2 regions of the Clavibacter rahimiani genome follow, and region 2 is predicted to be linked to the other one. Evidence: riboswitches for the same ligand, from Rfam matches in the RefSeq annotation. Region 2 holds a riboswitch; the other holds the start of a gene.
The links. Region 2 has a riboswitch for thiamine pyrophosphate ahead of thiM (hydroxyethylthiazole kinase). Riboswitches for the same ligand answer to the same signal wherever they lie in the genome.

Region 1 (5,747 bases), 860 kb from region 2:
CCGGCTGCACGAGCTCGGCTGGGCCTGAGCTCGACGGCCCCTCGCCCGGTCATCGCCTACCCCGGACGCACGACGCCGGACGCACGACGACCCCGGTGCCGCGTGGCGGGCCGGGGTCGTCGTCGAGGCGCTCGCGCGCCGGGAGGGAGAGGGGTCAGAGCTCGAGGGACTCGTCGTCGCCCTCGCCGAGCACGTCGTCGCTGCCGTCGGCCACGAACGTGTAGGTGACGCGCTGCTCGCCCGCGACCTCGGAGACCGCGCCGGCGCGGTACTGGAACAGCGACTCCTTGCCCTCCACCGCGGACATCGTGCTGATGGTCTCGTCGTGCTGGCCGTCCACGAGGACGCGGGTCTCGGTGGTGCCTTCGAGGGGGCCGTCAGCGAAGACGGCGAGGTAGCGGACGTCGGTGGGTGCGGAATCGGTCATGGGCTCAGGCTACCCGGCCGTCGCGACGGCGTCCGTGCGCACGACGACGTCGGCCAGGGCACGCGGATCCTCCCGCGCGAGGTGGGCGCGCCACTGGGCGTCCCACCGCTCCCACTCGACGGCGAAGGACGCGCCGTCGCGGGCGATGGCGCGGGACCGGCGCACGGCGTCGTCGGCCTCCACCCACACGCGGCGGGTGGCGAGGCGGGCGGAGACGCGGGTGAGGGAGCCGCAGCCCTCGACGACGAGCGGGCGGGCCGGATCCAGGTCGTGCCATCCCGCGGGGGCGTCAGCCGCCCAGTCCCAGCGGCGCCACCGAGGTCGACCGCCCGGGCGCATCTCCGGGAGCACGGCCTCGAGGTGGCGCGAGGCGGCCTCCAGGCCGTCCCAGCCCGGGTAGACGTCGTCGAGGCGGAGGAGCTGCGCACCGGGCGCCAGGTGCGCGGCGGGGTCGCCCTCGCGGATGAGGGCGTCCGCGAGGGTGGACTTGCCGGATCCGGACGGGCCGTCGACGAGGACCAGCGCCGGGCGCCGCTCCCCCGCGTCAGGCCGCAATGAAGTCCCACGTCCCGGCCGCCACCGACGCCGTCACGGACGCGGCGGCCACCAGCACCGCGACGGCCAGCACGAGGGCCTCGCGCCGCCCGACGACACTGGGCCGGGCCCACGTCCGGGCCCCCGGACCGCCGAAGCCGCGCGCCTCCATCGCGGTCGCGAGCTTGCTGCCGCGGCGGATCGAGAGCACGAGCAGCGCGAACGCCTGGCCGGCGAAGCGGCGGACCCGGCCCCGGTCGGCCACGCCGCGCGCACGGCGCGCGAGCTCCAGGGACCGCCAGTCGTCGAGGAGCAGGCCGACCAGACGGACGCCCGCGAGGGCCCCGAGGACGAAGCGCGACGGCAGGCGCCACACCTGCGCGAGGCCGTCGGCGAGGTCCGTCGGGTCGACGGAGGAGAAGAGGATCAGCGACGCCACGCCGATCGCGAGCACGCGGAGCGTCGTGGCGACCGCGAGCAGCACCGAGCCCTCGCTGATCACCACGAGGAGGAACTGGGCGTACACGTCGCCCGACGTGCGGCCGTACAGCAGGATCGTGATCCCTGCACCGGGCGCCGCGATCCAGATGGGGATGCCGCGCACGAGGAGCGCGCGCGGCCGGATCCCCGTGGCGGGCAGGAGCAGCAGCTCCAGCAGGAGCGCCGTGCCGGCGGACACGACGTCGAGGCTGAGCACGAGGACGAGCGTCAGCGCGAGGGCGGCGGCGAGCCGGGCGACCGGGTTCACCGACGCGAGACCCGTGGCGCGGGAAGCGGGCAGGACCTCGGGCGGCGCGGCGCTCATCGCACGACCTCGAGCCGCGCGGGCCCGCCGGGGACGGGATCGAGGCGCAGCACGTCGTCCGCGAGCGCGCGGACGAGGTCCGCGTCGTGCGTCACGGCGAGCACCCCGACGCCCTCGCGGTCGACCAGGTCGGCGAGGAGCGCCACGAGCTCGGCCCACGTGCGGGCGTCCTGCCCGAAGGTCGGCTCGTCGAGGACGAGGAGGCGCGGCGCGGTCGCGAGGGCCGTCGCCACCGACAGGCGGCGCTTCTCCCCGCCGGAGAGCGTGAACGGGTTCGCCCGCGCGAGGCCGTCGAGCCGCAGGCGGACGAGCAGCTCGTCGACGCGGCGCGCGGCCTCCGCCGGGTCCATGCCCACGGCGCGCGGGCCGACCTCGAGCTCTTCGCGCACGGTGGCGGCGAGGAACTGGTGCTCGGGATCCTGGAAGACGGTGCCGATGCGGGCGGCGAGCTCGCGGGAGCGCCAGGCGGCGGGATCCTCGGCCAGGCCGTCGGCCAGCCGCGGCTCGGCGCGGACGCGGCCCGACGACGGAGGCAGCAGGCCGCCGAGCGTCAGGGCGAGCGTGCTCTTGCCGCCGCCGTTGGGGCCGGTGAGCGCGGTGGTCCGGCCCGCGGAGAGGCGGACGCCGATCGCGTCGGCCACGGCCGCGCCGCGACCCCGCCCGACGGCGAGGCCCTCCGCCCGCACGAGCGGCACGGGGGCGGCGGCCACGCGGACGGGCGCCGCGGGCTCGCGCCCGGGGACCCAGACGCCGACCGCGGCGAGCGACGCGCCCTGCTCGCGGAGGACGTCGTCCGGTGCGCCGTCGGCGAGGATCCCGCCGTCGGCGGCGAGGACGACCACGCGGTCGACCAGGTCCCGCCACACGGCGACGCGGTGCTCGATGACGACGAGCGTCGCGCCGGTCGCCTCGACCACCGCCTCCACGGCCCGGCGGACCTCGCCGACGCCCTCGGGGTCGAGGTTCGCGGTGGGCTCGTCGAGGAGGAGGAGCCCCGGCCGCATCGCCAGCACGCCGGCGAGGGCGAGCCGCTGCTTCTGCCCGCCGGACAGCGCGGTCGTCGAGCGATCGAGCGCGACGTCGAGGCCGACGGCGTCGAGAGCGGTGCGCACGCGCGGCCAGATCTCGTCGCGCGGGACGCCGAGGTTCTCGCAGCCGAACGCGACGTCGTCGCCCACGCGGGAGAGGATCACCTGGGCGTCCGGGTCCTGCAGGACGAGCCCGGCGCGGCCCCGCTGGGACGCCGGATCGCGGCCGTCCACGAGCAGGGATCCGCGCGTCTCGCCCTCGTCGTCGCCGCCGAGGACCCCGGCCAGCGCGTGCATGAGCGTCGTCTTGCCGGCCCCGGACGCGCCGAGCAGGAGCACGCGCTCCCCCGGCTCGATCGCCAGGTCGACGTCGCGCACGGCCCAGGCGCTCCGGCCGGCGTGGCGCCAGCCCCACCCGGCGGCGCGGACGGACGCCCCGCCGCGGACGTCGGCCGAAACCTCCACGCCGGGGAGCGGGACCCGGGCGGGCGGCGCCCCGCGGCCCGGACGCCGCACGGTCAGACGCGGGCCGCGGTGTCGCGGCCCGAGGCGAAGCGCGACAGCGCGCCCGTGCGGGCGAGCGCCCGCGCCACGAGCCAGGACAGCATGCCCGCGATCACAGCGCCGGACACGAGCGCCGCGCCGGTGTAGATCGCGACGAACAGGGGGCTGGATCCCGGGTAGTAGGTGATGAGGTCGGTGATCGCCATGCCGAGCCCCGCGCCCATGCCCGCGAGGACGGCGACGTAGGCCCGCCAGTTCGCGTAGAGGAAGACGAGGAGGACGAGCTCCGCGCCGAGCCCCTGCGTGAGGCCCGAGAGCAGCGTCCCGACGCCCCACACGTTGCCGACGAGCATCGAGACGAACGCCGCCAGCAGCTCGCCGTAGAGGGCGGCGCCGGGCTTGCGGATCACGATGCCGGTGAGGACGCCGGCGAAGAGCCACCCGCCGCCGGCCAGGGCCTGGAGACCCGGGAGGAGGGGCTCGAAGAGGCCGCTGACGGGGACGGACGCCGTGTTCCAGACGACGAAGACGAGCCCGGAGGCGACGCCGAGGACGCTGGCCACGACGATGTCGATGACGCGCCAGCGGGCCCGGAGGCCGGAGCGCGGGACGCGGGGGTCCGCGTCGACGGAGGCGGATGCGGTGGACGAGGGTGATGCGGTCACTTGTCGTGCCCTTCTGGTATGCGGAAGAGGGCACGGGTACGAGATGAAAGCCTCCCTGCGCTGGCATGATCCAGATCAGGTTCGACGGTCGAAGATTGGGGATCTTCCTCTCAGCCCGGCTCACCGGACTCCCGTGTTCACCGCGATCCTAGCGCGAGCGGCACGCCCCGGACGCACGGGAGCGCGGACGCCCGAGGGCACCCGCGCTCCGCGGCGGACGGTGGGGAGGCGCTACTTGAGCGTCTTGATGAGCTTGACGAGCACCTTGCCCGAGATCCAGATGACGGGCGTCGCGACCGCGAGCAGCGCGATCACGTTCGGCTGGAAGCGCACCTCGCCGTCGGTCGCGATGTACGCGCCGATGGGCCAGGTCGCGCCGCCGCCCCCGCCGCCGCCCGCGACGTTGCCGTCGGAGTCGGGCAGGTCGCTGCCCCCGCCGAAGCCGTACCAGGCGAATGCCACCGGCACGATGGTCGAGCCGTCGATGTCGAGGGGGTCGCCGTAGACCGTCCCCACTCCGGCGTTCTTCACGTTCTCTGCGAGCTGTGCGACGAGGTTGGTCATGGGTCCCACCGTACCCCGCGGGCCCGCGGAGGATGCGGGTCGATCCGGGTCCTCGCGGTACCCTCGCCCCTGGTGCGTCGCTGCGTCGCATCCGGCCTCCCGCCGTTGCGGCCCACGCGGATCCACCGCCTGCCCCGCCCCCGACGGACCCGCGCACGCGCGCCCCGCCGGTGGACGAGTCGACCCAACTGGAGGACCACTTGCACACCTGGCCCGGAAACCCCTACCCCCTCGGCGCGACCTTCGACGGGAGCGGCACGAACTTCGCCCTCTTCAGCGAGATCGCCGACGCCGTGCAGCTGTGCCTCATCGACGAGGACGGCACCGAGACCCGCGTGGACGTGACCGAGGTCGACGCCCACGTCTGGCACTGCTACCTCCCGCACGTGCAGCCGGGCCAGCGCTACGGCTACCGGGTGACCGCGCCCTACGAGCCGGAGAACGGCCACCGGTCGAACCCCGCGAAGCTCCTGCTTGACCCCTACGCCAAGGCCACCTGCGGCGAGTTCGACTGGCACCCGTCGCTGTTCGCCTACGAGTTCGGCGACCCGTCCAGCCGCAACGACGAGGACTCGGCTCCGCACATGATGCTCGGCGTCGTCGTCAACCCGTTCTTCGATTGGGACGGCGACCGCCTCCCCCGAACGCCCTACAGCGAGACCGTCGTCTACGAGGCGCACGTCAAGGGGCTCACCCAGCTGCACCCGCGGATCCCCGAGGAGCTGCGCGGCACGTACGCCGGCATCGCGCACCCCGCGGTCATCGACCACCTGCAGCACCTCGGCGTCACCGCCATCGAGCTCATGCCCGTGCACCAGTTCGTGCAGGACAACACGCTGCTGGAGAAGGGCCTCCGCAACTACTGGGGCTACAACACGATCGGGTTCTTCGCGCCGCACAACGCGTACTCGTCCACGGGCGAGCTCGGCCAGCAGGTGCAGGAGTTCAAGTCCATGGTGCGGGCGCTGCACGCGGCCGGCATCGAGGTCATCCTCGACGTGGTCTACAACCACACGGCCGAGGGCAACCACCTCGGGCCGACGCTCTCGTTCAAGGGCATCGACAACCAGGCCTACTACCGGCTCATGGAGGACGACCCCACCTACTACATGGACTACACGGGCACCGGCAACTCGCTCAACGTCCGCCACCCGCACTCGCTGCAGCTGATCATGGACTCGCTGCGCTACTGGGTGACCGAGATGCACGTCGACGGCTTC
Region 2 (5,747 bases):
TCGGCGAGCGGCAGCAGGCGGCGGAGCGCGTCGGTGGCGTCGTCGTGGAGGAGGGCGTCGCCGGACTGCGCGACCATGACCGGATCCAGCACCACGACGGGCGGGCGCACCGCGCGCAGCCAGTCCGCCACCTCGTCGACCACGGCGGCCGAGCCGAGCATGCCGATCTTCACGGCGTCGATCGCGACGTCGTCCGAGACGGCGTCGAGCTGCGCGCGCAGGAACGCCACGGGCGGCACGTGGATCTCCCGCACGCCCCGCGTGTTCTGCGCCACGAGCGCCGTGACGACGGCCATGCCGTAGCCGCCGTTCGCCGCGATGGACTTGAGGTCGGCCTGGATGCCGGCGCCGCCCGTCGGATCCGTGCCCGCGATGCTGAGGACGCGCGGGACGCGGGTCGGGTCGGGCACGGGGTGCGGGGTGCCCGTCGCGTCGGCCGTCGCCGGGGCCTCGGCCGTGGCCGTCGCGGCGCCCTGCGCGTCCGCCGCCGCGTGGTCGCCCTCGCCGCCCTCCCCGCGCACGCGCGCCCACGCCGCCGCGAGCTCGCGCGCCGCGGCAGCCGGATCGTCGGCCGCGCAGATCGCCGACACGACGGCCGTGCCCGCGCCGCCCGCTGCCGCGATCGCCGCGACGTCCCGCACGTCCACGCCGCCGATCGCGACGCACGGCACGGGGGAGAGGCCCGCGATGATCCCGAACCCGTCGTGGCCGAGCGGCGCCGGGTGGTCGGGCTTGGTGCTGGTGGGGCGGATCACGCCCACTCCGAGGTAGTCGACCGTCCCGGCCGGGAGCGCGCGCACCGCCTCGACGTGCGCGGGCGTGTTCGCGGTGAGGCCGACGACGAGCCGCCGGTCGGGGCTGGCCGCGTCGAGCATCCGCCGGACGAGGTCGGCCGGGACGTCGGACTGGCCGACGTGCACCCCGTCCACGCGCGTGCCGCGGGCGAGGGCCGCCAGGACGACGTCGACGCGGTCGTCGACGAGCAGCAGCGGACGGGCGGCGTCCGGGTGCGCGGACGCGTGCGCGTCGATCGCGTCGGCGGCGGCCGTCACGGTCGCCAGCAGGGCGGCCGCGCTCGCGTGCTTGTCGCGGATCTGCACGGCCGTCGCCCCGCCCGCGACCGCCGCCGCGACGACCGCGGGCACGCCGCGCTCGCCGCAGAGCGCGGGGTCGGTGACGAGGTAGACGGAGAGGGCGAGCGCGCTCACGAGAGGCGCTCGCGCTGGGCGACGAGCTCGGGCGTGACGGCGTCGAGGGCGTCGAGGAGCGCGACCGCGAACGATCCGGGCCCGCGCGCACCCTCGGCGGCGACCTCGGCGGCGATCGTGTAGACGCTCGTCGCGGCCACGGCGGCCCGCAGCGGATCCGGGTCCAGCGACACGTACGCCGCCATCACCGCGCCGAGAGCGCAGCCCCCGCCGGTCACCTTGGTGAGGAGCGCGTCGCCGGTGTGCACGCGCACGACGCGGTGGCCGTCCGTGATGTGGTCGACGGGCCCCGAGACGGCGACGACCGTGCCGTAGGTGCGGGCGAGGAGCGTCGCGGCGTCGAGCGCGGCCTCCACCGCGTCGGTCGCGTCGACCCCGCGGCCGCCGGCGCCGCCGGTCGCCAGCGCGATGACCTCCGACGCGTTGCCGCGCACGATCGTCGGCGACAGCGCCACCAGCTCGTGCGCGAGCCGGGTCCGCACCGGCAGGGCACCGACCGCGACGGGATCCAGCACCCACGGCGTGCCCGCCTCGCGCGCCGCGTGCGCGGCCTCGACCGCGGCCTCCCGCTGCTCGGCGTGCGGCGTGCCGAGGTTGACGAGCACGCCCGACGCGATCCGCGCGAACGGCCCCGCCTCGGTCGGCACGTCCGTCATCGCGGGCGCGACGCCGAGCGCGAGGAGGACGTTCGCGGTGAAGCCGGTGACGACCGCGTTCGTGATGCACTGCACGAGCGGCGTGCGCTCCCGCAGCAGGCGGAGGAGGTCCGCCGAGGCGGTCCCCGCTCCCGTGGTCTCGTGGGTGGACGGGCGCGCAGCGCTCATGATGACATCCCTCCGCCGGTGCGAACCGGATCAGGTGCGACGGGTCTCATCTCAGCCCTCGTGGGCACCCCGTGTCAGGGATCCACACTAGGGGGCGCGCGGCGGCTCGAGGCGCGTGATGTAGTCGCTCGCCGTCGGCGCGCGACGGACAGCCCTCAGTAGCCCGTACCCAGATGATCCATGAGTCGGGAGATTCAACTGCCGTGCGAGTGGAGAGACTTCCTGACTGAGCACGCGTCTTGCTGAGGTGACGCATCGCGCGGCACGCAAAGCCCGAACCACGGCGCACGATGCGCAGATGCAATACGTTGCCATTTCGCGCGTTGCCGCTTGGGTCTCGTCGCGTCAGGCTTCTCATAATTCGCTATCCGGGGAAATTTACATATGCGCTTTGCGGTCACCGCGCGCACCATACAGAAGGCATGTTGGTGTGTCAATAGCGTGGCGATTCGTGCCTCAGCTGCATACGCTTCAGTCCACGCCGATGCCGATCAGGCTTATTCGGCGGCTAAGGAAAAACTGACAAGCGAAGGAGAATGAAATGACGAGCACTGTGAAGACAGCCCTCCTCCAGGAGGGCGCTTGCAACCTGGTACAGATCGTCCCGAAGCCCCGCCTGAAGCCGAAGCGGGCGCGGCTGTCCTAATTGTTCGCAGTGGGGTCCGGCGCAGCCGGGCCCCACTGCCTTAGCCGAAGGATTGAACCATGGTTGTCAGCGCTGCCGCATCACTTCAATATGATTCGGAGGGGCGCGCGTGGCTTGAATGGTCCACGTCGGAGCCCGCGGTCCTCCTCGATCCTCATGTGGCCCAGGACATAGCATCTCAAGGGGCGCTGACATGCGAACCTACGAAAGGCGTGTCTCCTGACATTCGCGCTCGCCTGCAGGCTTCCGGTCGTCAGCGGGTATCGGGGTACCACGCCGCGACAAAGGATCACCCGTTCCTGGATATGTCGCGCGGAATGGCGGCACGCGTTGAAGACGCAAGGATCATGGCCGGTTATGTGGAGGCTGACGAGTATCCCGACGTGTATCTCGATCTCCCGTGTCTCTCCACGCACCCCTTGGAGCGAGCGAGCGATCTCGGTCTGGATGCTCTTCGAAATTCAGACCTACATCAGCTTGCGGCGATTCTTGCCGGTGTGTTCGGTCAAACACATCGCCAACCTGCGTACTACGATCCCGATACGGGATACCACCAGGTAGAGCTGATCTATCGGTCAGTGCCGAGTGGAGGAGCACGTCACCCTACGGAGTGTTTCGTCGAGGTACTGAGGTCTCCGAGGTTCATTTCCGGCAATTACTACTTTGACACGCGATCCAACGCACTGGTGCGTGTCAACGACCAGCCGCCAAGCGGCACCGACGCTGAGGAGCTTGCATCCGACGCGGACTGGGTGCTGGACGTGAGACTGGCGCCCGTCGTGCGACGCGCGATGTTCCGGTACCGAGACCCGCGGAGCTTCCGCGCGCTACTCGTCGACGCTGGTCACGCCGATGGACAGTTGCACGCCCTCGCGGCCTTTTGCAACTGGCGCTACAGCTCGGCGACCGACATCGACCTGCAATATACCGTCGATCGATACGGAATGGGTCCCGCAGAGGCTCCCGTACTAATTCGAGGGAGGCTGGAAGGTTGGCTTTGATCACGCGATCAATTGATCATCTCGGAATGAGCTACATCCCGAGCTTTTGGGCGGAGTCGAATTGGGCACGCCCATATCGTTTTCTGGAGATTGCGGCTGACGCGCCCGGCATGGACGTGTCTCACCTCGGGCCTCGTCGATACATGTACGACAAGATCGTCTCAGGATTCGACTTCCACGGTGCCGTGAGGCGTCGTAGCCTCGCGGCGGACGCAGGAACGTCGATGCTTCGTCCTGCATTCGAGTCCATCTTGCGCTGTCTCTATCAGATTCTCGCCGAAGAGCCTGCACTCCTTTGCGGTGTCGTGACGAGCGACGTGGAGGACTGGAAAGATGCGGCTTGGATCGTCGACACACAACCGCGCTCGTTGCGACAGGTGCCGCGCGCGCTCTTGGCAAGCGATTTTGCCTCCATGATCCAGGGGCAGGGGTGGGGGAATGGGCCTGGGCTCGGGGTGGTATTCGGCATCGCCTGGGACCGGGTCGAGGATGCGCCAGAGCAACTCGAGCGCTCGTACGCGAGAGCCCTGGTCTCCGTCGGCAGTGCTGGTCAAGCGCTCCTTCTCGAAGGTCAGCATCATGGTCTCGCTGCGCGGATGACTCCCGCGATCAAGGAGTCCTTCGCCGCGGAGGTGTTTCAGTTGGACGACTCGGTCGACATGCTCTACGCCATTCGTCTATCGACCCCGAAGAGCGGCCGTTGAGTTCGATGAGTGCCACGACGCAAGCCGTCGCGCATTATCGCGAAACCGGCCATGCGGTGTTGCGAGACATCCTGGATCGGGAGCGCGTCGGGCGAATTCAAAGGCAGATTGCCAGGCAGTTCAGTATGTCGGGTGTCACAGACGGATCAATTACCGGGCGCGGACAGCTTCGCTACGTCGCACGGGAAAATGAACGACCCGAGGACTTCCTCCTCGAAGTAACAGCTCGTTCGCAGGACCTTGAAGCGCTGTATCACACGCCTGCAGTCCGAGACGCGGTTTCCGCGATATTGAACCACGATGAGGTGTTCGTCCATCCCCTTAAGCATCTTCGGGCCGTGCCTCCGGAAATCTCTCCGCTCTCCTTCCCGGCAGGTGAGCATCAGGACTTTCCTGAACTGCAGGGGAGCATGAGCCAGTTGACTATGTGGACGCCTCTCTTCCGGACGATGCCGGACACAGGATCCCTTCCGGTGTTTCGAAGGGATCGCGACTCCGTGATGCCCATGAAGCTCGCTGAGAACCCATCTGGGTGGGCGATCGACAAAACGTTCCTCGTAGGTGAGGTGCGATACGACCTGCACCCAGGCGACGTGCTCGTCTTCAACACGTTCACACCGCATGGTGGGGCAAGGAATCGCGGTGATGGCGTCCGAGTCAGCGCGGAGGCCAGGTTTCAGCCGCTCGCTGATCCCGTGGCCGAGGGTGTACTCGCTTCACCGTTGATCGCCGAAAGTTGGGCCGCCCACTACGAAGGGTGGCCCGAGGAGCTCGCCTACTACTGGCGTGAGAGACATCCCTCGACGGTGCCCTTCGACGATACCTGGGAGCGTTGGCGGGACATCATGGCGGTCGACGAGGCGAGAAGAGGCAATGACGACGCTTACCAGGCACTGGTGATCGCGGCGCAGTTCGCGCGCAACGAGCCGACCCGACGCGAGGCAAAGCGCCTCCTCGGGTCGACATGACGCGTCCTCTCTCGTCGGCTTCCGGCAAGCCAGTGCTGATCAACCGGGACTTCGCCTGGTTGTGGGCTGCCCAGGCCACCTCGTCCTTCGGTGAGTACCTGCTCGCCTCCACCGTCACCGTCTGGCTCATCACCGGCCTCGCGGCGGGCGAGCCGGAGCTGCCTGCCCTGGTCTCGGCGGTCGTCGTGACCAGCACGCTGCCGCGCCTCGTCGTCGCGCCGCTGGTGGGGGTGCTCGTCGATCGCTGGCGAGCCGGCAGGGTGATGGTCTCCGCCGACCTGATCCGCTTCGCTCTGCTCCTCCCGATGCTCGCGATCGCGGCGAGGGGCGGCGAGGCCCTCGTCATCGTGGCGCTGCTGGTGACCCTCACGCTGATCGGCGCGGCCTCGCAGTTCT

Region 1: linked by a shared signal. The riboswitch ahead of ACT7CP_RS07085 (ECF transporter S component) and the one ahead of thiM (hydroxyethylthiazole kinase) in region 2 are both predicted to bind thiamine pyrophosphate.

Annotation. Positions count from the first base shown of each region.
Region 1 is NZ_CP199790.1:1,486,014-1,491,760, reverse strand. Features, by position in the region: gene ACT7CP_RS07110 (metallopeptidase family protein) at 1-28, shown strand, start outside; gene ACT7CP_RS07105 (hypothetical protein) at 155-427, opposite strand; gene ACT7CP_RS07100 (nucleoside/nucleotide kinase family protein) at 437-982, opposite strand; gene ACT7CP_RS07095 (energy-coupling factor transporter transmembrane component T family protein) at 972-1,766, opposite strand; gene ACT7CP_RS07090 (ABC transporter ATP-binding protein) at 1,763-3,310, opposite strand; gene ACT7CP_RS07085 (ECF transporter S component) at 3,313-3,963, opposite strand; TPP riboswitch at 3,999-4,099, opposite strand; gene ACT7CP_RS07080 (hypothetical protein) at 4,195-4,527, opposite strand; gene glgX (glycogen debranching protein GlgX) at 4,728-5,747, shown strand, end outside.
Region 2 is NZ_CP199790.1:2,341,137-2,346,883, reverse strand. Features, by position in the region: gene ACT7CP_RS11130 (bifunctional hydroxymethylpyrimidine kinase/phosphomethylpyrimidine kinase) at 1-1,208, opposite strand, end outside; gene thiM (hydroxyethylthiazole kinase) at 1,205-2,032, opposite strand; TPP riboswitch at 2,023-2,114, opposite strand; gene ACT7CP_RS11120 (nitroreductase family protein) at 2,738-3,679, shown strand; gene ACT7CP_RS11115 (hypothetical protein) at 3,706-4,383, shown strand; gene ACT7CP_RS11110 (phytanoyl-CoA dioxygenase family protein) at 4,389-5,351, shown strand; gene ACT7CP_RS11105 (MFS transporter) at 5,348-5,747, shown strand, end outside.